2 regions of the Pseudoalteromonas sp. S4492 genome follow, and region 2 is predicted to be linked to the other one. Evidence: predicted binding sites of a transcription regulator. Region 2 holds the regulator's gene; the other holds the start of a gene.
What was found. The regulator FliA, encoded in region 2, starts transcription of late flagellar genes. The targets are predictions, from matches to a motif close to CTAAAGNTNNNNNNNNNNNNGCCGATA.
Positions count from the first base shown of each region.

Region 1 (11,916 bases), on a different contig from region 2:
CGAAAATACCCATACATGACCGCAAATAGTTATTTTGCCTCAACTTCAGAGCTTCGTTTAGTAAAAGGCTTTAACCCACTTGTAATGGAAAAAATCTTACCATTTGTGTGTGTTATTCCAGGTAGTGAATTGCTACAAATAAACGTAAATACATTGCCTGTAGAAAGCGCAATTATATTAAGCTCGCTGATAGATGGTTTGAGTCTTTCAGGTGCTGAAGCGGTATTATCATCACGTCCTCAAGATGGTTATGATGATTTAGAAGCATTTTTTGAAGAGGTTAATCAACAAGGCGCACAAAATGTGAAAGCCGTTGAAGACCTATTCAGTATCAACAGTGAATATTTTAAACTACAAACGCAGGCTGAATTTGCAGAGCTGCGTTTTTCGATGACCACCTTACTCCATGCCACTAATGGTACAGTAACGATACTGGCGCGAAAATTTGGAGGCGTACAGTGACAGAAATATTGTTGATCCGTACGGGTCAAACATTAAAAGACAGCCTTAATTGGCTAATTTACTCACCAACAGAACAAGAAATAATTGCCAGCGGCGAAATCGCCAATGCATCACAACTTGGTGAGCTCACAGAAAAAGCGCAATCACGGGAAGTAGTCGCGTTATTACCAAGTGATCAAGTACAACTAAAAACAGTCGCTTTGCCAACAAAGTGGAGTCGCAAGCTAGAGCAAGCACTTCCTTACATGCTAGAAGAAGAAATAGCGTGTGATGTTGATGATTTATTCATAGCGATTGCAGAGCCAACACTCATTGATGAGAAGCATGCGATTAATATCGCGATGACCGACCGTGAATGGTTCGAGCAATGGCTAGCTGAATTTAATGAGCATGGTATTGAAGTCTATAAAGTTCTGCCGGATGCTTTATTGTTACCTGATGTTGAGGACAACACTCAATTACGCGCTATTGAGCTGAATGGTCAATGGTTGTGTAAGCATGGTAATTGGCATATTGCTGCTGTGGAAACAAATTGGCTTGCTGGTTACTTAACAGCATTGGGCAATCCTCGTGTGGCACACTTTAGTCCTGCAACGGGTTTTCCTGATACGGTTGAGCTAACTGCTCAGACGGATCAATACGATTTACCATTAGCCTTATTTGCCAAACAACTACCTGAGGTGAAATTCAACCTTCGCCAAGGTGTTTATCAGCTTAAGAAAAAGTCAGCAATTTGGTGGGGCTATTGGCAAAAAGCCGCAATTGCAGCAGGTGTGGCATTAGTATGCAGTGTCGGTGTTAAGTCGCTAGAGCTTTATAAGTTAAATAGCCAGCTTGAAGCGGCAAAAGCCGAAGTGGTTGCAAATTATCAGCGTGCGTTTCCTGACAAAAAAGTACGTCCGCAGCTTATCCGTAGTCAAATTCGTAGTGAGCTTGCTTTATTAGAAGGTGGCAGTACAGCGGGTTTCTTGGATTTAACTAATGATCTGGTCTCAATTTTTAGTGAAGTTAAAGACTTCACACCGGAAACGCTGCGTTATGACCAAGGTCGTAACGAGTTACGTATTCGTGCACGAGGCAAAGATTTCCAGTCATTCAGTAAAGTAAAAGCAATTTTAGAACAGCGTGGCTTAACCGTTGATCAAGGCTCGCTGAACAATGATGGTGATTATGTCGTTGGTGAAATTAAGTTACGAGGTGCGGCATGAAAAACCAATTGATCAATTATTGGCGCTCATTAAAAGAACAAGAGCAGCAACTTGTGATGGTTGCAGGTGTTGTATTCGTTATTTTCGTGCTGGTTATGGGGGTCTTTCGTCCACTTAACGCAGCTATCGAAAAAGCAGAGCAAGACACAATAAAACAGCAAGAGCTGCTAGCCTGGGTTGACGAAAGTATTATTAAACTTAAAGCGAGCGGTAACGCACGTAATACGAACAACCGTAGCTTAAGCCAAATCGTTAATAGCACCCGTAATCGTTATCAAATTAGCATTAGTAAAATGCAGCCGAATGACAATTCACTTCGTTTAACCATTGATACTGTTGAGTTTAATAACCTTGTTGAATGGCTTGATGAATTGGTTAATTCGCATGGCGTACTAATCGAAAATTTAGATTTAAGTAAAGATGACAAATCAGGCTTTGTGCGTGTAAGTCGTTTGGTACTAGAGAAGTAAACGATGAAAAGAGTTATTTTATTAATCACAGTGTTTGTGATGTGTTTTTTGGTGTTTACGATTGTAAAAACACCCGCTGCCGTTGCACTTGATATAGCGAAGCCGCATTTACCAAAGCAATTACAATTAGGTAAAGCCAGTGGCACGCTTTGGGACGGCCGCATTATGCAGGTACGTTTTGATGGTGAGCAATTAAATAATGTGCGTTGGCAGTTATCTGGCTGGTCACTATTTACAGGCAAATTGAAAGGGACGGTACGCTTTGGTGATCCTCGTGATAAAGCGGATATTTCGGGTCATGCTGATTTTTCATATGGTTTATTTAACCAAGCCGTCACCGTGAAAAAGACCACGTTACGCTTAACTGTTGAGCGTGCCATGGAGCGTTTACAACTTCCTTTACCGGTTAGTGCGCAAGGTCGTGTGATTGTAGATTTAGATGAGTACAGCTCAGGCGAGCCATACTGTGAAAGCCTAAGCGGCGAAATCGCGAGCCCGAACATTGATGTGAAAGGAATGAATAATTGGTTTAGCATTGGCCCTCTTAGCGGCCGTTTAAGCTGTAAATCGGGTGATGTAGCAGTACTTGTTGACCCAGAAAACCGTTTAGGGCTTGAAGCTGACGCAGTATTAAAAGCGAACTTTGACTTTAAAGTGGCAGGTTACATTAAACCTGAAGCAAGCTTACCAAAAGAAGTGCACGATGCTGCGAAGTTCCTTGGTCGCCCTGATAACGAAGGTCGTTATCCGCTTAACTTTTAAATTGGATTAGTCGAACAGTATGCAATTACCTGAGTTTTCAAAGCAGCAAAGCGAGCTTCTCAGTCAGTTTTTAGCGCAGCATCAGGACGCACTTAGCTTGGCACAAACGCAAGGCTACTTGTTTGCCGTGATTTGTGCACCTGAGCCGCTTGATGTACATCAATGGTTAGAAGAGGTTGCGCCTGGTTCTGATGGGCAAATGGACGAGCAAGTGCTGTTTGCATTTATGGCCCTGTATCAGCAGATCAGTGAGCAAGTATTTGAAACAGGTTTTGCATTACCTGTGAGCCTACAGCTGAGCTCACAGGGGCAACAATACCTAGATGTTCAAGAGTGCCAGCATTGGAGCCAAGGTTTTATGCACGGTGCGCAAGGCTACGTTAACAAGCTATTAAGCGCGCCACAGTTAGCTGATGAGCTTAAAGAAGCCTTGGCTAGTGCACTGCAAAGCTTAGGCTTTTTTACCCTTGAAACGAGTGAAATTGCAGCCCTAGCAGCTGATAATGGTTTATCTGAAGGGCAACTATGCCAGCAGCAGTATGAAGTGATGAATGAGTTTGCCGCTGGCTTTGCTGAGCTTATTGAAGTCGTTGCTGTAAATAGCCAACTATATAATGACGAGGGCTGGAACTAACCCAGCTCTAACAGAATGTCTGTGCAACCTTTGGCACAGCGGACAACGCCTTTACCTGGCTGATCAGTTTTCAAATCTAAGGTGAGGGCGCCTTTGCATGCTTCGCAGTATAAGGTTTGCCCTTTGCCCAGCTTTTTTAGCATATTGCGTTGTTTGGCAAACGAGTCGCTGGTTTTTTTGTTTAAAGCAGAAAAGTCCATTACTTGTTTAACCTTTCTTCAAGCGCATTCGAGACGATACTACATACACGGTTTAAGCGTTCACCATAAAAATACAAGTTAATATCTTTTTCACGGCAGTAGTGTAAGTGAAAAACTTGTAGTTTATCGTCTGTGGTAAATGTCTCTTCAATATACTCAAGCTCTGAATTAGATAAATTCAGTTGTGACTTAATATTATTCTTAGCCATATTTGCCGCAGGACTTCGGTTGACTTTACTGGCATCTGAAATAAGACTAACACCTTCACCTAGTAACCTTTCTCTTGGCTCTTTGATCAAAGGATGATCAATCGTGAAAAGTGCTAAAATAATAAGCACTAAAATAAGAAATTTTTTCATAGCACAATAATCTTTGATCTAAATAAATACGGTATAGGTGCAAGTTTAATAAAATGGTCGTTTTAAAAGCAAGCAGATAAGATTAAATAATTAAAACGTCGTATTTTCGATCAATTCCTGAAATTTTTTATAGATTGAGTATAATGCTTTTATAGGTTTAAAGTTTCAGAAATCTTTGAACGTAATGAGATGTATTCTGATTTGCTTATTGGCACAGAGAACCTCTTACTGCAAACATATGTTTGAGTATTATTTCCTAGTGGCGTTGAGGAATTTTAATGGATAAACAGATTAAGGTTAAAAATATCCCGACGGAAGTAAAAATCCAGAAACCGGAAAACGCTTCCCTCGATGATAGATTTAATCCACGTAACCGTATTTATGTTAGAGCTGTAACAGGTTTACACCAATTGCTAAGACAGCGAATTGGTTTTGTCGGCATGCTTGCATTTATGTTACTACCTTGGATTAACTTTCACGGCCAACAAGCTGTATTGTTTGATTTGGTAGGGCAAAAGTTTAACATTTTTGGTTTAACGCTTTGGCCACAAGATCTGACTATCCTTGCTTTCATTTTAATGTTGGCGGCGTTTGCATTGTTCTTGGTGACGACCTTCTATGGTCGGGTCTGGTGTGGTTATACCTGTCCGCAAACCGTTTGGACCTTCATTTTTATTTGGTTTGAAGAAAAGTTTGAAGGCAGCGCAAATCAGCGTAAGAAACTAGATCAACGCCCGATGGACTTTGATAAGTTTTGGCGTAAAAGTGCTAAACACGGTAGTTGGTGGTTATTTTCACTTTATACCGCATTTACTTTTGTTGGTTATTTCACGCCTATCCGCCAGCTTTTGCCTGATCTGTTTACGCTTGATGCAACAGCCTATTCGTATATTTGTTTAGCCGTATTTGCAGTATGTACGTATGGTAATGCGGGTTGGATGCGCGAGATTATGTGTTTACACATTTGTCCTTATTCTCGCTTTCAATCAGCGATGTTCGATAAAGATACCTTTACCGTGAGCTATGACGAATCGCGTGGTGAAAACCGTGGTCCACGTTCACGCAAGCAAGATCCAAAAGAAATGGGTTTAGGTGATTGTATAGATTGTAACTTATGTGTGCAGGTGTGCCCAACGGGGATCGATATTCGTAACGGTTTACAATACGAGTGCATTAACTGTGGTGCATGTATTGATGCATGTGATGGGGTGATGGATAAAATGAATTACCCGCGTGGACTTATTTCCTACACCACAGAACGTAATTTAGAAACGCCAGACAACAAAACACATGCACTGCGTCCTAAGTTAATTGGCTATCTAGTTATCTTAGTGGTGTTAACGGGTGCGCTGGTGGCAAATATTGCGATGCGCAAACCGATGGACTTAGATATCATCCGTGACCGTAACCAGTTATACCGTGTTGACTTTAATGGCATGGTTGAAAATACCTATACATTAAAAGTTATCAACAAAGCGCAACATGATCAGACCTTTAATATTCGTGTTGAAGGACTCGATAACTTTGAATACATTGGTAAGCAAACATTCACCGTACCTTCTGGTGAATCTTACAATGTGCCATTGTCATTAGTGGTTGACCCTTATGATTTGAAAAAGCCAATGACGAAGTTTGAGTTTGTACTTTCTGTCGATGGTGAGCCAGATGTGCAGATTTCGCAGCCGAGTAACTTCTTTAAGGCGCGATAATTAAGTACACTGAGCAAATGAATAAAAAGCGGGATTTTCCCGCTTTTTTTATATGATGAGACATTATGAGTAAATTTAGTTTTGTTGACCTCACACCCGATTCAATTTTAGATGCAGTTGAAAGTATCGGTGTTTATGCTGAATCGGGACTGCTGGCCTTAAATAGCTACGAGAACCGTGTATATCAATTTAAAGCAGAGGATGGTCATCGTTATGTTGTTAAGTTTTATCGACCAGAGCGCTGGAGCAAAGCACAAATATTAGAAGAGCATGCCTTTGCATTTGAACTTGCTGAAGCTGAAGTGCCAGTTGTTGCGCCTGTAATTATCGAAGGGCAAAGCTTGTTTGAGCATAATGGTTATTTGTTTGCGTTATTCCCAAGTGTGGGAGGGCGCATTTTTGAGGTCGATAATTTAGATCAACTCGATGTACTTGGTCGTTTAATTGGGCGAATGCATCAAGTTGCAAAAGCAAAGTCATTTGAACATAGGCCTGTGATCAGCTGCGAAGAATATCTGCAGACAGCTAAAGTTCAGTTACAAGCAAGTAACTTGGTGCCAATGGCTTTAGAAACTGCGTTTTATACCATCTTAGATTTGGTGATAAAAGAAACCACCGCGCAATATAAAAATGTTGAAACCATCCGCCTACATGGCGATTGCCATGCCGGTAATATATTGTGGTCTGGTGACGCATTAATGTTTGTTGATTTAGATGACAGCCGACAAGGGCCTGCTATTCAAGATCTTTGGATGATGCTCAGTGGCGATCGTAACAACCAACTGTTACAGTTAGACACCTTAGTGGCTGCTTATGAAGAATTTTGCGACTTTGATCACAGTCAATTAAAGTTGATTGAACCACTCAGAGCGATGCGAATGGTGCATTACATGGGGTGGTTGGCAAAAAGATGGGATGATCCTGCGTTCCCACGGAACTTTTCATGGTTTGCTGAAGACAAATACTGGGAGCAGCAAATACTAGCGCTAAAAGAACAGCTTGCAGCGTTACAGGAAGCGCCATTAAAATTATTACCATAAATTTTAAAAGTTAAGAAAGACGAGAAAACAATGTTTAAAAAATTAAAGTTAAGTCTACTCATTTTATGTTTACCATTTGCGGCTCTTGCAGCTGATTTTGAAGCAGGCAATCAATACGAAGTATTAAAAACCGAAAAGAGTGCAACACCTCAAGTAACCGAGTTCTTTTCGTTTTATTGTCCACACTGTTTTCAGTTTGAACCGGTTGCAAAAGCATTATCTGCCAACCTGCCTGAAGGGACTGAATTTGTAAAAAGTCATGTTAACTTTTTAGGTGGTGTGTCTAAGGAAACGCAAAGCAACTTGAGCTATGCCTACTTAATTGCTAAACAACATGGTAAAGGTGAGCAAGTTGCTGATCAAATTTTTAATAGCATCCACAGACAGCGCGCTTTACTCAAAGATATGAAAGACGTAAAAGCATTACTTGCGACTAATGGTATTAGCAACGACGTGTTTGATGCTGAAATTTCAAGCATGCCAGTGATTAGTGCTGAACAAGCAATGCGAGACAAACAAGAAAAGTATTCACAAATGCGTGCCTTAACAGGTGTGCCTACTTTTATCGTCAATGATAAATATAAAATCAACTTAAATACCATCAAGAGCCAGCAGATGCTTGATGAGTTAGTCGAATTTTTATTAAAACAATAATTTCGGAGTAATGAAGTAATGATCAAATTAGTAAAAGCTGTATTAATGGCAGCCACGCTAGGTTTAGCGGCAAATGCCTCAGCAGCGCAATATGAAGAAGGTAAGCATTATGAAACGATTGATGCGCGCGCTTCTAAAAAGCCAGAAGTAAAAGAGTTCTTCTCATTCTATTGCCCGCACTGTAATACATTTGAGCCTATCGTTGCTGATCTTAAAACGATGCTTAAAGAGGGTGTTAAGTTTAAAAAGAGCCACGTAAATTTTGTTGGCCCTCGCGATCCAGAAATCCAAACTGTTTTAGCACAGGGTTATGCAACTGCAACGGTATTACCAAATAGCGATAAGTTAGTTGCAGCTGTGTTTGATCATATTCACACTAAGCGTGCACGTATTAATGAACTGGCAGACATGAAAGATATCTTTGTTGCACAAGGTGTAACAGCAGAAGACTTTGATAAGTACTACAACAGTTTTTCTGTGCGCACGATGGCGTCTAAAATGACTCGCGATCAAGAATACTATCAACAAAAAGGTGCGTTAAAAGGCGTTCCAACCTTTATTGTTAACGGTAAATACCGTTTAATCTTAGGTGCGGATTCAGGTATTAGCGATGCGAAGAGCATGGCAGACTTAATTAATTACCTAGCTGATAAATAAGCTCAATTAAATTTAATTAAAAGCTCCGTTCGCGGAGCTTTTTTGTTGGTAAAGAAAAATGCAAAAACTATTAGTTTCAAGCTGTTTGTTAGGAACCCCTGTTCGTTATGATGGGCAATCGCAAAATTTACTTCATCCAGGCTTAGAAACACTTAAACAACAGGGAAGGTTAGTGGCATTTTGTCCTGAAGTGGCTGGTGGCTTACCGACACCAAGGCCGCCTGCAGAAATTAAAGCGGGCAGAGTACTTACCAAAGATGCGCAAGATGTCACAGTACAATTTGCTTATGGCGCAGAACAAGCACTTAAGCTTTGCAAAAAGCAAGGCATTCATTTTGCATTATTAAAAGAATCAAGCCCATCATGTGGTCGCAATACTATTTATGATGGTAGTCATTCAGGAAAGAAAATATCAGGGATGGGGTTAACTGCAAAACTGTTAACCGACAACAATATAGAAGTCTTCAGTGAGCAGCAGTTGCCAGCGCTTTTTGCTGCGCTGGCAGAGAAATAATTTTATTTGCGTTGTAAAAACACACCTGATTCGATGTGGTGGGTGTAAGGGAACTGATCAAAAATCGCAAAGCGTTTTACTTCATGGGTTTTGCATAAGTGATCAAGGTCACGCTCTAGGGTATCGGGATTACACGAGATATAAATAATGTTGTCGTAGTTGGCAACTAAGTCACATGTCAGTTTGTCCATGCCTGCGCGTGGTGGATCTACCAAGATTGTTTGGCAGTTATAGCTTTTCAGATCTATGCCATCTAAACGCGAGAAGGTACGTTCGCCTTTCATCGCTTGAGTGAACTCTTCACTCGACATACGAATAATATCTAAGTTATCAACTTTGTTCTGTGCAATATTGTATTGCGCTGAGTAAACCGATGATTTTGATATCTCAGTGGCTAATACGCGATCGAATGAACCCGCAAGGGCAATAGAAAAGTTTCCATTTCCACAATATAGCTCAAGTAAATCATTGCTAAGTGGTTGGCAAAGCGCTTGTGCCCACTCGAGCATTTTGATGTTCACTTTCGCATTTGGTTGTGTAAAGCTATTTTCGACTTGTTGATAAATAAGCTCTTTACCGTTTACGTTAAGACGCTCGATAACATAGTCATTACCAATCACTTCTTTTTGCTTACGAGCACGACCAATAAAATCAATTTTAAACTGTGTGCTCAGTTTTGCCTTAAGCTCTTTAATTGCTTGCAGCCACTGCTCATCTAATTGTTTGTGGTATAACAAGCTAACAAGAATTTCGCCACTTAAACTTGATAGGTAATCGATTTGAAATAGCTTACGGCGCAGAACTTCGCTACCTTTTAAGTTTTCGATCATGGCTTGCATAACTTCACCTACTAAAGGTGCTGCAGGGTCAAACTCATCAACGCGGATTTTTTCTTTAGTTTGTTGATCAAACATGATGTGAAACAGGTCTTCACCTTCATGCCATACTCGAAACTCTGCACGTTGGCGGTAATGAATAGGATCAGAGCCAAACACTTCTAATTTTTCGACACCAAAACGTCGAAACTGTGAGGTGATGCGCTGCTCTTTCTCACTCAATTGTGCATCGTATTGAGTTGTATCAATTTTTATAACCGCCATGGCTGATTACCTTTTATCTCTTAGCTTTATAACGGCGCTATTGTAGGGAGCGCTGAGGATTTGTCTAGTTTTGTTATTTATTTTAGTGTCGTTTTTTTATACAAAAAACTTAAGTTCTGTGGTTTTTGGCCGATAATGAGTTAACCATAACATGGAGTCGGATCATGAAAATTGGCAACCTAGGCTATATGCCTAATACAAATGTGAATAAATACAATGGCAAGCAGGCATTGCAACAGCCTACCATTCAAAATCGTCAAGATAGTTATCAACAACGCGGTCGTGAGCTCGCGGCAAAAGTTCTTGATGATAAACTTGCAGAGGCATTAGGCCTACCTAAAGCCGAAGAGAAAAAAGATAAACCGCTGTTCGACTTTGAAGAGATCGTAAAAAACGTTCTCGACTTTGTTGGCGGTGCACTTCGTAAAGCAAAAGCCGATGGTGCTGATGATGAAAAACTTAAAGGCATGCTAGGTGATGCACGTAAAGGTGTGCAAATGGGCATCGACGATGCGTATGGTGAGCTTAAAGAGTCAGGCATTCTCAACGATGACATTGAAGAAGGGATCAAAAAGTCTAAAGAAGGTATCTACAAAGGTATTGATGAATTAGAGGAAGACTTGTTCAATCCTAAACCGAATGCGGTTTCAGTAAGCCAAGCTCAGTATATTAGTTTAAGTAATAACGCTGAATACACCTTCACCACCGCTGAAGGTGATGAAGTGAGTATTAGTTTTGCAGATGCATATCAAAGTAAGTCAGCAAGCAGCTATAGCAAAAATGGTGATAACGAGGCCTTTGTCAGTGAATCGTCTCAATCTCGTGACTTATCATTCTCGGTGACAGTCAATGGCGATCTAAATGAGCAAGAGCAGCAAGCTATCAATGAACTGATGGAAGACTTACAAAGTGTCAGTGAGACATTCTTCTCTGGTTCATTAGAAGATGCCTTTGAACAAGCTAAAGAGTTGAACTTAGGCAACGAGCAACTTGTTGGCTTTACGATGGATCTGAAACAAACCAAAACAGTGGCAGCTATTAAAGGCTATGAAGAATATAAACCAGCCCCTGAAAAAGAAGTTGCTGAGAAAATTGCGCCATTTAATGACGACTTGAAGCAGGCGTTTAATAAAGCGGGCGATATTGGTTTGCAAAATGAACTAGCTGGCATCTTACAATGGTTAAACCAAGATAAAGAAGAAGTCAGTAAGTTGGTAGATTATACCAAAGCCATGTTTGAGCAAATGAATAAGCTACGTTCGGCAACAGAAGAAGAAGCGTAGTCCTTCTTTCTTTTTATTAAGCCACATGGCAAACTGCTGACCTTTGATGATCCGAGGTAAGCAGTTTGTCAGTTCATATAATGGTGTTTGATTCAGGTATAGGTGGAACAACCGTACTAGAACAGATCCAAGCTGTGATCCCTGATGCTGATTATAGCTATTTTATGGATAATGCTTTATTGCCTTATGGCGCACAAAGCCAGCAAACGATCATCGCTCGTCTTTTTGCACTACTAAAGTTTATAGAAACAGCAAACTTACACGTAGATATCCTAGTTATTGCCTGTAATACCGCTTCTACCTCTGCATTAGAAACTATTCGCCCTAATACAAACATCGAAGTTGTTGGTGTTGTACCTGCGATAAAGCCTGCGTGCGCTATTAGTAAGAGTAAACATATTGGTTTATTGGCAACACCATCGACGACTAAGAGTCGCTACACTGCAAACTTAATTAGTACTCATAGCCAAGGCACACAAGTTAGCTTATATGGATCAACGGCGCTGGTGGAAATTGCTGAAACACTATTTCATACGCAGAAAATCAATAAAGCAAAGCTTGAGAAAGTATTGAGTGATTTAGCGATAGCAGAAGATATAGATGTATTAGTTCTTGGTTGTACGCATTTCCCATTACTCGCCAGCGCGATTAGTGATTACTTCAAACAACAGGTATTACTCATTGATTCAGGTAAAGCTATTGCTAAGCGCGTTGAAAGTTTGATTACTTTACGAGGCTTTACTTTTACAACCGATAAAAAAAAGCCGCTGCATTACTATGCAACGGCTCCTATAGGTCATTCGCAATTACGCGTTGAGCTGATTACGCTGACTGATCAGATTCCTCACGGAAACCATTAGCCTC
Region 1 covers NZ_PNCP01000056.1:727-12,642, reverse strand. The annotation lists gene gspK (type II secretion system minor pseudopilin GspK) at 1-462, shown strand, start outside; gene gspL (type II secretion system protein GspL) at 459-1,670, shown strand; gene CWC28_RS17860 (type II secretion system protein M) at 1,667-2,140, shown strand; gene CWC28_RS17855 (type II secretion system protein N) at 2,144-2,902, shown strand; gene CWC28_RS17850 (YecA/YgfB family protein) at 2,922-3,536, shown strand; gene CWC28_RS17845 (hypothetical protein) at 3,533-3,736, opposite strand; gene CWC28_RS17840 (hypothetical protein) at 3,736-4,095, opposite strand; gene ccoG (cytochrome c oxidase accessory protein CcoG) at 4,374-5,804, shown strand; gene CWC28_RS17830 (serine/threonine protein kinase) at 5,870-6,844, shown strand; gene CWC28_RS17825 (thiol:disulfide interchange protein DsbA/DsbL) at 6,875-7,498, shown strand; gene CWC28_RS17820 (thiol:disulfide interchange protein DsbA/DsbL) at 7,517-8,155, shown strand; gene CWC28_RS17815 (2-thiouracil desulfurase family protein) at 8,214-8,669, shown strand; gene trmA (tRNA (uridine(54)-C5)-methyltransferase TrmA) at 8,672-9,769, opposite strand; gene CWC28_RS17805 (DUF5610 domain-containing protein) at 9,934-11,052, shown strand; gene murI (glutamate racemase) at 11,118-11,912, shown strand; gene CWC28_RS17795 (RNA recognition motif domain-containing protein) at 11,875-11,916, opposite strand, start outside.
Region 1: CWC28_RS17805 (DUF5610 domain-containing protein) is a predicted target of FliA. The motif match lies at 9,878-9,904, and genes of this name have one in related genera.

Region 2 (11,916 bases):
CTCTTTAGGTGGTAGGCCATACTTTGACAAGGCGACCACCACTTTACGGTTTTCAGCACGTCCTTGCTCGGTATCATTACTCACAAATGGTGAGTATTGTCCGTAACCTTCAATGGCCATACGCGCTGGATTGATACCCAAACTTTCAAGTTCGACGAGTACCGATGTAGCCCGCGCTACCGATAACTCCCAGTTAGAACGAAACATCTCATTGCGAATACCTTCATTATCGGTATAACCACGCACGCGAATGTAATTGTCAACAGGGGCAATAATATCTTTTACTAAGCCAACGACTTGCTTGGCTCGTTGCTGTGCAACGGCACTGCCCGATGAAAACAGCATCCCAGAGCTTAGTTCAATGATAAGCCAGTCTTGATGTAACTCTAAACTCGCTTCGCCATCACGAATTTCATCAATCAGTGCAGACTGCAATTTCGTGAGTAAGCTGTCGAGGGGCTTGCCAAGATGCTTTTTCTCAATATTACTGGTTTCGCTTTGCCCATCGAGTAGCTCAGGCCCTTGCTCTTCTTTACGAATGCTCTCACCGTACAAAATATCGTTCTCGGTGCTGACTCTGTCAGTTAATATGCCCGTGCCATTAACGCCTGTGCCCACCTGCTGTTGCTGACGAGCAGACTTTTCAAACACCTGTTCAAGAGAGTCTGAGAGAATTTGAAAGTCTTCATTCTTACTAATTGCGATTGCATACATGACCACAAAAAAAGCAAACATGATGGTCATGTAATCGGCATAAGAAACTAGCCAGCGTTCGGTGTGTTGGTTTTTTGACGTGTTATGACGCAAGCGACGGCGCATCATGTTAAATTACTCGTCAACTAAGCTTGGACGCTCTACACGATACGCCTCAAGTTTTAGTTCGATATTTAGTGGGCTCTCACCTTGCGAGATAGCAATAATGCCTTCAGCAAGTAATTCATGATACAGCATTTTTTGTTCAATTTGCTGCTTAAGCTTATTCGCCATTGGCAAAAAGAGTAAGTTAGCTAAACCAACACCATAAATGGTGGCGATAAAAGCAGTTGCTACACCCGCACCCAGTTTTTCAGGATCCGTTATAAACTGCATGGCCTGAATCAAACCTAACACGGCCCCTAAAATACCAATTGTTGGACTATAGCCGCCCATTGCTTCATAAACACGACTTACCTCGAGTAAGCGTTCGCGTTCTAGCATTAAATCAATCTCAAGGGTATCTCTGAGTTTTTGTTCATCAATCCCATCAACAAGTAGACTCAAGCCTTTTGCCGCATACGGGTCTGAATGAGATAATGCTTCAGATTCTAGTGCTAAGTAACCTTCTTGACGTGCCTTGTGTGACCAACGCTTCACTTGTTCTATAGCAGCTTCAATATCATGATACGGAGGGAAGAACACCCAATGACTGATCTTAAGCGTTTTGGTAAAGACACTACCAGGAGTCTGTAGCATCACAGCCCCGAGTGTCCCACCTAAAACAATGATCAGCGCCGGACCATTGAATAATGCACTGACAACACCGCCTTCAAGTGCATAACCAAAAGCAATGGCGCCTAAGGCAACGATTAAGCCAAGAAACGAGAGCTTATCCACAGCCAGTCTCTCGAGTTAAGCGCGCTGCAACATCATTGAGTGCGAGGCTTTCGCTCGCTAATCCTGCGTTTGCAACAGCTTGTGGCATACCGTACACCACACTGGTTTTTTCATCTTGCGCCCAAATGGTTGCACCCACTTGCTTGAGCATGCGTGCACCATCACGGCCATCTGCGCCCATACCAGTTAAGACTACCGCCAGCACATCACCGGCAAAGGTTTTTGCGGCACTCGCAAAGGTGACATCGACGCTAGGTTTGTAGGTAATACGCGGGCTGTCATCTTCAAACACACGTAGTGTGCGAGAGCCGCCGCGCCCTTCAATCAGCATTTGTTGACCACCAGGTGCTAAATAAGCTGTCCCTGGCACTAAACGGTCACCATTTTGCGCTTCTTTCACATTGATTTTGCATAGGCCATTAAGCCTTGCAGCAAAGGCTGGCGTAAACGCCGCTGGCATATGCTGAATCAGCAAAATAGGGTGTGGGAAGTTAGCTGGCAACTGAGTCAAAATTGTTTGCAGTGCCACAGGCCCACCAGTTGAAGTACCAATCGCAACCAACTGATATTTTTTACCGGAGGCACGCATACTACTCACTGATGAAGACGATCCAGCAGATGAACTAGCAGGCGCTGTCGCAGTACGACTAAAGCTACGATCAGGCTGAACAATACCGCTGCTGGTCGTTGTGCTACGAGTTGGCGCAGATGTCGGTGTTGTTCTGGTCACTGGCGCTGGACGCGTAAAGCGAGAAAGTCGACGACGACCAATTTCTTTTACTTTATTTTGTAAAAGCGCAATTGCATCTTCATTATTGCGGGCAATATCTTCGAATTTTTTCGGTAAAAAATCTAACGCCCCAGCATCCAGTGCATCTAGGGTTGCTGTTGCGCCATCACGGGTGAGTGATGAAAACATTAAGATAGGAGTCGGTGTTGCTGCCATTATTTCTTTCACGGCACTAATGCCATCAAGAACTGGCATTTCAACATCCATAGTAATTACATCAGGTCTTAATTCACGGGCTTTATCTACCGCTTCACGACCATTTACGGCAAAACCAATTACCTGAATATTGCTGTCTTGCTCTAAAATTTCGCTCACTCTACGGCGAAAAAAGCTTGAATCATCAACAACTAATACTTTGACTGCCATTGGCACTCTCTTGTTTTATTTCATTGAAAGTGCAGCTTGAGCGCTGCACTTTACTATTTATTATTAGCCAACGTAGTGCTTCAGCATGCTAGGTACGTCTAAAATAAGTGCGATACCCCCATCAGACGTGATGGTTGCACCAGCCATACCCGGTGTGCCTTGCAATAATGCATCAAGAGGTTTAATTACCACCTCTTCTTGACCAATTAACGAGTCAACCACAAAGCCCACTTGTTTAGTGCCTATTTGAACAATAACCACGTGACCTTCTGCTTTGCGCTCTTGGCGGTTGGCTCCTTTTACTAACCAATGTTGTAAGTAGAAAAGCGGTATCGCTTTTTCACGTACAATAATTGTCAGCTGACCATCCACTACGTTTGTTTTCGTTAAATCAAGATGGAATATTTCGCTTACACCAGCAAGTGGTAAAGCAAATGTTTGCTCACCAACAATAACCATTAAGGTTGGTAGAATCGCAAGCGTCAACGGCACCTTGATTTCAAGTGCAGTCCCTACACCTAATTCAGACTGAATATTAACTGAGCCGTTTAATTGGGTGATTTTAGTTTTCACTACATCCATACCCACGCCACGGCCTGAAATATCAGAGATTTCTTCTTTCGTTGAGAAACCTGGCGCAAAAATTAGATTATATGCTTCTGTATCTGATAAACGGCTTGCTTGGTCATGGTCGATAACACCTTTGGTGATCGCAATTTTCTTCAGTTTCTCTGCATCCATACCCGCACCATCATCGCGGATAGTAAGTAGGATGTGGTCACCTTCTTGCGAAGCCGACAGGGTTACAGTACCTGTACGCGGCTTGCCTGCTGCTTCACGCACATCAGGCATTTCAATACCATGGTCAACCGAGTTACGCACTAAGTGCACTAAAGGATCGGCCAGAGCTTCTACTAAGTTTTTATCTAAATCGGTTTCTTCACCAACTAATTGTAAGTTGATGTCTTTTCTTAAGCTACGCGCTAAGTCACGAACAACGCGTGGAAAACGACCAAAGACTTTCTTGATTGGCTGCATGCGGGTTTTCATAACCGCACCTTGCAAGTCAGCTGTCACCACATCTAGATTAGAAATAGCTTTACCCATTGACTCGCTGTTGCTGTTATTAGCAAGGCTTACCAAACGGTTACGAACCAATACTAACTCACCCACCATATTCATGATTTCATCAAGGCGTTTTGTATCAACACGTACGGTTGTTTCAGCCTGTGGTGGTGGCGCTTTCTTTGGCGCTGCTGCAGCGACGGGAGCTTTTTCCGGTGCTTTTGCTGGAGCTGGCGCTGGTTTACTTGCTGCTGGTGCAGGTTGAGCCGCAGGTTTTGAAGCTGCTGGTTGAGCTGGTTTTGCAGGCTCCACTTTAGGCGTTTCTGGCGCTTTTTCTGGCGCAGCCGTTTCTAAAGACTGTGGCGCACTGCCTTTCCCATGTAATTCGTCAAGTAAGGCTTCAAACTCGTCATCGCTAATTTCATCGTCTGAACCACTACTTGTTGCTTCTGCAGCAGGTGTTGGTGCAACAGGTTCAGCAGCTTTAACAGGTTCTGACTGAGCAACTTTATCTTGTTTTACTTCACCGAAATTGCCAACGCCGTGTAACTCATCTAATAAGCTGTCAAATTCGTCATCAGTGATGTCGTCACTGTCGCTACTAATTACATCTGGCGTGGTTGAAGCAGGACCTTGCCCCTTGCCATGAAGCTCATCAAGTAGGCTTTCAAATTCATCTTCGGTGATTTCGTCAATGTTCTGTGATTCAGGCTTGCTATCTGCAAGACCACCGCCATCAAACAACATGTCGAAAGCAAATGGGTCATCTTCATCAATATTATCTGTCGCGATATCAGCTGTAACGTCAGGCGTATCGACAACTGGCTCTTCAATAACAGGCTCTTCAGGTGCAACTGCAACATCGCCTGCTACAGAAATATCTTCACCAGCGAGCTCTTCTGCTGTAGGTGGCTGGCTTAATTTATGAAGAACATCTAATAGGGCTTGATCTGCGGGCTCTGGTTGTTCGCGATTTTGAATCGTAGCGAACATTTCATTGATAGTGTCGAGGGCCTGTAGGATTACATCCATCAGCTCAGGTGTAACTGTACGCACACCTTGACGTAATAAATCGAAAACATTCTCTGCACCATGACACGCATCAACAAGCTCTGTCATGCTCAAGAAACCTGCACCACCTTTTACAGTGTGAAAGCCTCTAAAAATGGCGTTTAAAAGATCTTTGTCTTCTGGGTTATTTTCAAGCTCGACTAATTGCTCTGACAAAAGCTCTAAGATTTCCCCTGCTTCAACAAGGAAATCCTGTAATATATCTTCATCGACTTCAAAGCTCATGCAGCTACTCTCCTCTTAGAAGCCCAGACTTGATAATAGGTCATCGACTTCATCTTGTCCTGAGACAACATCATCGCGAGACTCACTATCAATAATCGGCCCTTCAGGACCTGCTAGTGTATCACTGGTCGCAGGTGCTTTTTCTATGGCCTGTTTTTCTTGTTGTTGATGACCATCTTCTTGACTGCCAAACACAGTTAAGAGATTAATTAAACTGTCTTCTACTTCACGCACTAATTCGATAACTCGGCGGATAACCTGCCCCGTTAAGTCTTGATAGTCCTGAGCCATCAACACATTAGTCATCAAACCTTGTAATTCGTCGGTTTTGGTGTGCGAGTTATTCATGAACTTATCTAAGCTATGACATAACGATTTAAATTCACCGAGTTCAATTTCTCGGCTCATTAAACGATCCCAAGTGGGTTTTATTGTTGCGATTTCATCAGCAAGTTGTTGTGCAATCGGTAAACTTGCTTCAACCGCATCCATGGTTTTATTTGCGGCGCTTTCTGTCATTTCCATAACATAATTTAAGCGCTGCTTAGCGTCTGGGATCGCTTCGGTAGTTAAATCGGCGAGACGAGTATCTAAGTCAAAGTTTTTTAACGCTTCATGAAGCTGACGCGTCAATTTACCGACTTCAGCAAACAACTCTGATTGTTCTTTTGATGCAGCTTCAAGAATCAGCTTATCGGCTTTTTCTTGTTCACCATTTTCAAGATACTCAACAAGTTGACGAGCTTGCTCTAAACTTATTTGAGGCGCAGCAAGTGCTGACATAAGCCTCTCCCCTTAGATTAACCTAAACGTTCGAACACTTTTTCCAATTTGGTTTTAAGTGTCGCAGCAGTGAATGGTTTAACGATATAGCCATTAACACCTGCTTGAGCAGCAGCAACAATTTGTTCTTTTTTCGCTTCAGCTGTCACCATTAATACAGGAATATGCTTAAGGCTATCATCAGCACGAATTGCGCGTAACAAATCAATACCTTGCATACCAGGCATGTTCCAATCTGTTACAACAAAATCAAATTCTTGATTTTGTAGCATTGGTAATGCTGTTGAACCGTCGTCAGCTTCCTGCACATTGGTAAAACCTAAATCCCTTAATAGATTTTTAATGATACGTCTCATTGTAGAAAAATCATCAACAACAAGAATTTTCATGTTTTTATCCAAAACATCCTCCGGTGAGGTTTGAACCTTTATTTACTTACTACTAATTAATCCAGTCATTGATTTTTGCTTTGAGCTTAATCATCGCCTGACCATGTATTTGACTCACACGCGACTCGCTAACATCGAGTATGTGTCCTATTTCTTTTAAGTTCATTTCGTCGTTGTAGTACAAAGACAAAACAAGAGCATCTCTTTCTGGTAACGATTGGATTGCCGTTAATAGAGACAGGTTAAACCGCTCATTTTTAACGTTATTAAACGGTTTGTCTAGTCCTAAATCCTGACCTACTGGTGTGATGACGTCTTCATCTACGCCTAAGTCTTCTATACCTAATACTTTACTCGAATTTACATCATGTAGAATATGATGGTACTCATCCAGTGTAATATCAAGTTTTTCAGCTACTTCAGTGTCTTTTGGTTCACGATTTAGCGTACTTTCTAATTCAGATATGGTTTCAGCCACAAGGCGGGCATTGCGGTGAACTGAGCGTGGCGCCCAATCACCTCTACGAATTTCGTCTAACATCGCACCACGAATACGAATACCTGCGAAAGTTTCGAAGCTTGCACCTTTGCTAGCATCAAAGTTTTTTGACGCTTCAATCAGGCCAATCATACCTGATTGAATTAAATCATCGAGTTGCACACTGGCAGGTAAACGAGCAATTAGATGGCACGCCACTTTTTTAACTAAAGAGGCATGTTTTTCAACAATCGCATTCAGATTCTGTGCTGATTGATATCCCATCGCTTTATTCACCGATGTTGTCATAGTTAGCCGTTTACTAGTTTTTCAATAAAAAATTCTAAATGGCCAGACGGTTGATTAGGGATCGGCCACTTAACTGCTTTTGTTGCTAATGTTTTGAACGCTACCGCTGCCGGTGAGTTCGGGAATAATTCAACAATCACTTTTTGACGACGCGTTGATTTACGCATGTTCTCGTCATAAGGAATGGTTGCTACTAACTCCATTGAAACATCTAAAAAACGATCCGTTACTTTTGAAAGTTTAGCAAATAATTCTTGCCCTTCACGCATACTGCGCACCATATTGGCAACAATTTTAAATTTGTATACGCCATGCTCACGGCTCAGGACTTTAATAAGTGCGTAAGCATCGGTAATTGAGGTAGGTTCATCACATACAACCACAACAACATCTTGGGCTGCACGAGAAAAGCTTAATACCATGTCAGAAATACCCGCAGCGGTATCGACAATTAAAATATCAAACTCGGTGTTTAACTCGCTAAAAGCGCGAATAAGGCCTGCATGCTCTGAAGGTGTTAATTCCACCATGCTTTGTGAGCCAGACGTTGCTGGTACAATTTTAATGCCTGCAGGGCCTTCAACAAGTATTTCATCAAGCTCACACTCGCCTGATAAAACATGAGATAAGTTACGTTCAACACGAAGGCCAAGCATTACGTCACAGTTTGCCAGACCTAAATCGGCATCTAATACTAATACACGATTACCTAGCTGACCTAATGCGATTGCGGTATTGAGTGAAACGTTGGTTTTACCCACACCACCTTTACCGCCAGTAACAGCGATAACTTTAACGCCACTATTATTATTTTGATTCATTTTGCGCAGGCCGCTTGCTTGATCTAATACTGTGTTAATCATACATCCCTACTGTGTTCGACGCTACTGCTTGACGTCTTGAATGTTGTGCTTTTGCTCGTTTTAAATACAATTGTTCAGCTTTTTTCACTAGTTTTTCAGCATTCGCTACGCGAATATCCTCAGGAACGCGCTGACCGTTAGTAAGATACCCTATTGGCAGACGATTTTGAATCGCTATGCTAATAATCTCACCTAAACTTAAAGATTCATCCAATTTAGTGAAGATACAGCCACTTAGGTGAACCTTTTTAAAGTGTCTTACGGTTTCTTGCAAGACATTAATCTGTGCTGTTGCACTTAATACTAAATAACTACGAATATCAACACGCTGATTACGCATTAGGGTGTTTAATTGCTCAGTTAAACGTAAGTCGCGTTGGCTCATACCCGCTGTGTCTATTAATACTAGACGCTTATTACGTAAATGGTATAACACTTCTGCTAATTCATTCGCATCTTTTACTTGCTTTACGCCACAGCCAATAATACGACCATAAGTCGCCAATTGTTCGTAGGCACCAATTCTGTAAGTATCAGTAGTGATCAACGCCACTTTATCGGCGCCATATTTTTGCGCACCTAATGCAGCTAGTTTTGCAACTGTAGTAGTTTTACCAACGCCTGTTGGTCCCACTAACGCAAATACACCGCCTTGACGCAATATTTCGTTATTCGTTGTATGCATTTGGTTTTCAACCATTTGCAGTAATGCTTGCCATGCTTGTTGGCGAGATACATCGTCAGGAATGAAACACGCCATTTGCTCTGCTACATCACGCTCAATGCCCATACCAGCTAAGCGGTCAATCATACACGCACGAGTCGGATCGCGACGGGCCATGTCTTGTTGCATTAAGCCAGAAACTTGGTGTTCAAGTAATTGACGGATCGCGTTCATTTCTTCGCGCATGGTCGTCATTTCTGACTGATTAGCTGGCGCAGCGCTTTTGTGCTCTGCTGGTGAATCTAAATCATCAAAACCAGAATCTAAGTCGTCATCAAAACCTAAGCTATGCGCTTGAGTTTGCACACGAGGCGCTGCTTGTTGTTGAAAACGAGGAGCGTGTGCATACTCAGGTTGTTGTTGCTGATAGCTAGGTGCTTTAGGCTGATAGTGTTCACTGGTATCGATACCAGATTGGCTAAACATTGATGCAAGCTCTGGCGAACGAGGGCGTGGGGCTTGACGCTCAAGTAACGCTTGTAGGCTATCAGCAACTTTCGCTTGCGGCTCAGGCTTGGCACGCATTGGCTCTGGCTTAACAAAGTTATGCTGTGGTGCAGGTTTTGCTTGCACCACAGGTGCTGCTTCGGCTTTCGGGGCTGCTTTGTCATAGTCAACTGCTGCAACGATTTCAACACCGTTAGCAAGCTTTTTGTTCGACATAATAACCGCATCAACACCTAGTTCATCTTTCACTTCTTTCAGTGCTGTGCGCATATCTTTAGCAAAAAAACGTTTAATTTTCATGGTTCAACCCCTTTACTATCCTATTGTTGGCCTACTGAGCTGACAATCTTAATCTGTCTTTCGTCTGGTACCTCTTGGTAAGACATCACCCTTAAACCTGGGATGGTGTACTTAACGAATCGAGATAACACAGTACGTAACATTCCTGACGTTAACAGTATCGAAGGTTCACCGGCCATTTCTTGGTTTTGATGCGCTTCATTCAATGATTGTTGAAGTCGCTCTGCAAGGCCTGGCTCTATTCCGGCACCTTCGTCACCTGCATTCTGAAGTGACTGATGCAACATCTGTTCCAACTCAGGCGCCAAGGTTATGACAGGGATCTCAGAAGACATACCAACAGCGTCTTGAACGATAAGTCTGCGCAGTGAAATTCGCACTGCAGCCGTTAGTACATCAGGGTCTTGGCTACGCGGGCCATACTCAACAAGGGTTTGAACAATTGAACGCATATCGCGAATTGCTACCCCTTCATTGAGTAAGTTTTGTAGCACTTTAACAACAGTAGTAAGTGGTAATACGTCAGGAACCAGACCTTCAACAAGTCGAGGATGGCTCTTCGCTAACATATCTAATAAGTTTTGAACTTCTTCATGACCCAGTAGTAAAGCTGCGCTATTAGTGAGTAACTGACTAATATGAGTTGCAACCACAGTCGCTGAATCAACCACAGTATAGCCAAGTGACTGTGCTTCATCTTTTTGATCTGGTTTGATCCAAACCGCATCTAGACCAAATGCAGGATCTTTTGTTGCAACCCCTTTGATTGGACCAAATACTTGGCCTGGGTTGATTGCTAACTCATCACCATGTTTCAACTCACCCTCACCGCTTGAAACACCCATCATAGTGATTCTGTAAGCATTCGGATCAAGTTCTAAGTTATCGCGAATGTGCACAGGAGGTACCAAGAAGCCAAGCTCCTGAGACAGTTTCTTACGCACACCTTTGATACGATTTAACAGTTCCCCACCTTGAGATTGGTCAACAAGTGGAATTAAGCGATAACCTACTTCTAAACCAATAACATCAACTTGCTGTACGTCATCCCAGCCAAGCTCTTTTTGCTCTTGTTTATTAGCAACACCTGTACCTGGCGCACCACCATTTGCTTCTTGCTCTGCTTTTTCTGCTTCAGCTTTGGCTTTTTGTTGTTGGGTGAAATAAGCAAGGTAACCCAGTAATGCACCTAAACTTAAAAATGCGATATGCGGCATACCTGGTACTAGACCCATGATGATCAAAATACCTGATGCGATATAAAGAGACTTTTCGTTACCTAACTGGTTCTTAACTTGATCGCCCATATTGTGCGATTCATTTTGACGAGTAACGACGATTGCAGTACCGATTGACAGTAACAGTGAAGGTAGCTGTGCAACAAGACCATCACCAATGGTTAGTAAAGTATACACTTCCATCGCACGGCTGAACGATAAATCATGTTGGATCATACCAACAAATAAACCACCAACGATGTTAATCACTAGAATAACGATACCCGCTATTGCATCGCCTTTTACGAACTTACTCGCACCATCCATTGAACCATAGAAATCGGCTTCGCGGGTCACTTCTTCACGGCGTTCACGGGCTTGCTCTGCACTGATAAAACCAGCGTTTAAGTCAGCGTCAATCGCCATTTGTTTACCTGGCATTGCATCAAGAGTAAAGCGAGCTGATACTTCTGAAATACGGCCAGCACCTTTGGTGATAACCACAAAGTTAATAATGATTAAAATCAGGAAGACCACTAAACCAACAGCATAGTTACCGCCGATAACAACCGAGCCAAAGGCCTCGATAACTTTACCGGCTGCATCTCCACCATTATGACCTTCGAGTAATACTACACGGGTACTCGCGACATTCAGCGCTAAGCGCATGATAGTTGCAATCAGTAGTACCGCGGGGAACATACCAAATTCAAGGGGTTTCATGGTGTAAACCGTGACCAGCAACACCACCAGTGCTAACGCGATATTAAACGAAAAAAGAATATCTAAAAGAAATGGTGGCAGGGGTAAAATCACCATGCCCAGCGCTGCAAGTACCATTAATGGCGTGCCGATACCCTTCGCATATTCTTTTTTATCTCTGTTAAGTTGTTGTAATACCGCTTTAAATTCCATAATTCAACAATTTCAAAAAATTGACACTACACGGAATTTGCAATAACTATTCCAAGTTACATTGCTACTTATTAATATTTATAAGCATCGGGTATTGGGAGCTTTTTATTGAGGGGTACAGGGCGTTTTCCACGTCCTTTTTGGAAGCGTTTTAACTGGAAGACATAAGCCAGAACTTGCGCAACAGCAGTGAATAGCTGATCGGGTATTTGATGGCCGACATCGGTGGTGTGATACAGGGCACGTGTAAGCATTGGCGATTCAACAATGGGGACATCATTCCCCTTACCTACTTTACGAATTTGCATGGCAAGCTCATCGACCCCTTTGGCAATCACAATTGGTGCGCCAGCCTTGGCTGTGTCGTACTTAAGCGCGACT
Region 2 covers NZ_PNCP01000004.1:73,140-85,055, reverse strand. The annotation lists gene CWC28_RS01070 (flagellar motor protein MotB) at 1-822, opposite strand, end outside; gene CWC28_RS01065 (flagellar motor protein) at 829-1,593, opposite strand; gene CWC28_RS01060 (protein-glutamate methylesterase/protein-glutamine glutaminase) at 1,586-2,749, opposite strand; gene CWC28_RS01055 (chemotaxis protein CheA) at 2,813-5,110, opposite strand; gene CWC28_RS01050 (protein phosphatase CheZ) at 5,126-5,893, opposite strand; gene cheY (chemotaxis response regulator CheY) at 5,911-6,294, opposite strand; gene CWC28_RS01040 (RNA polymerase sigma factor FliA) at 6,335-7,045, opposite strand; gene CWC28_RS01035 (MinD/ParA family ATP-binding protein) at 7,072-7,932, opposite strand; gene flhF (flagellar biosynthesis GTPase FlhF) at 7,925-9,403, opposite strand; gene flhA (flagellar biosynthesis protein FlhA) at 9,424-11,535, opposite strand; gene flhB (flagellar biosynthesis protein FlhB) at 11,607-11,916, opposite strand, start outside.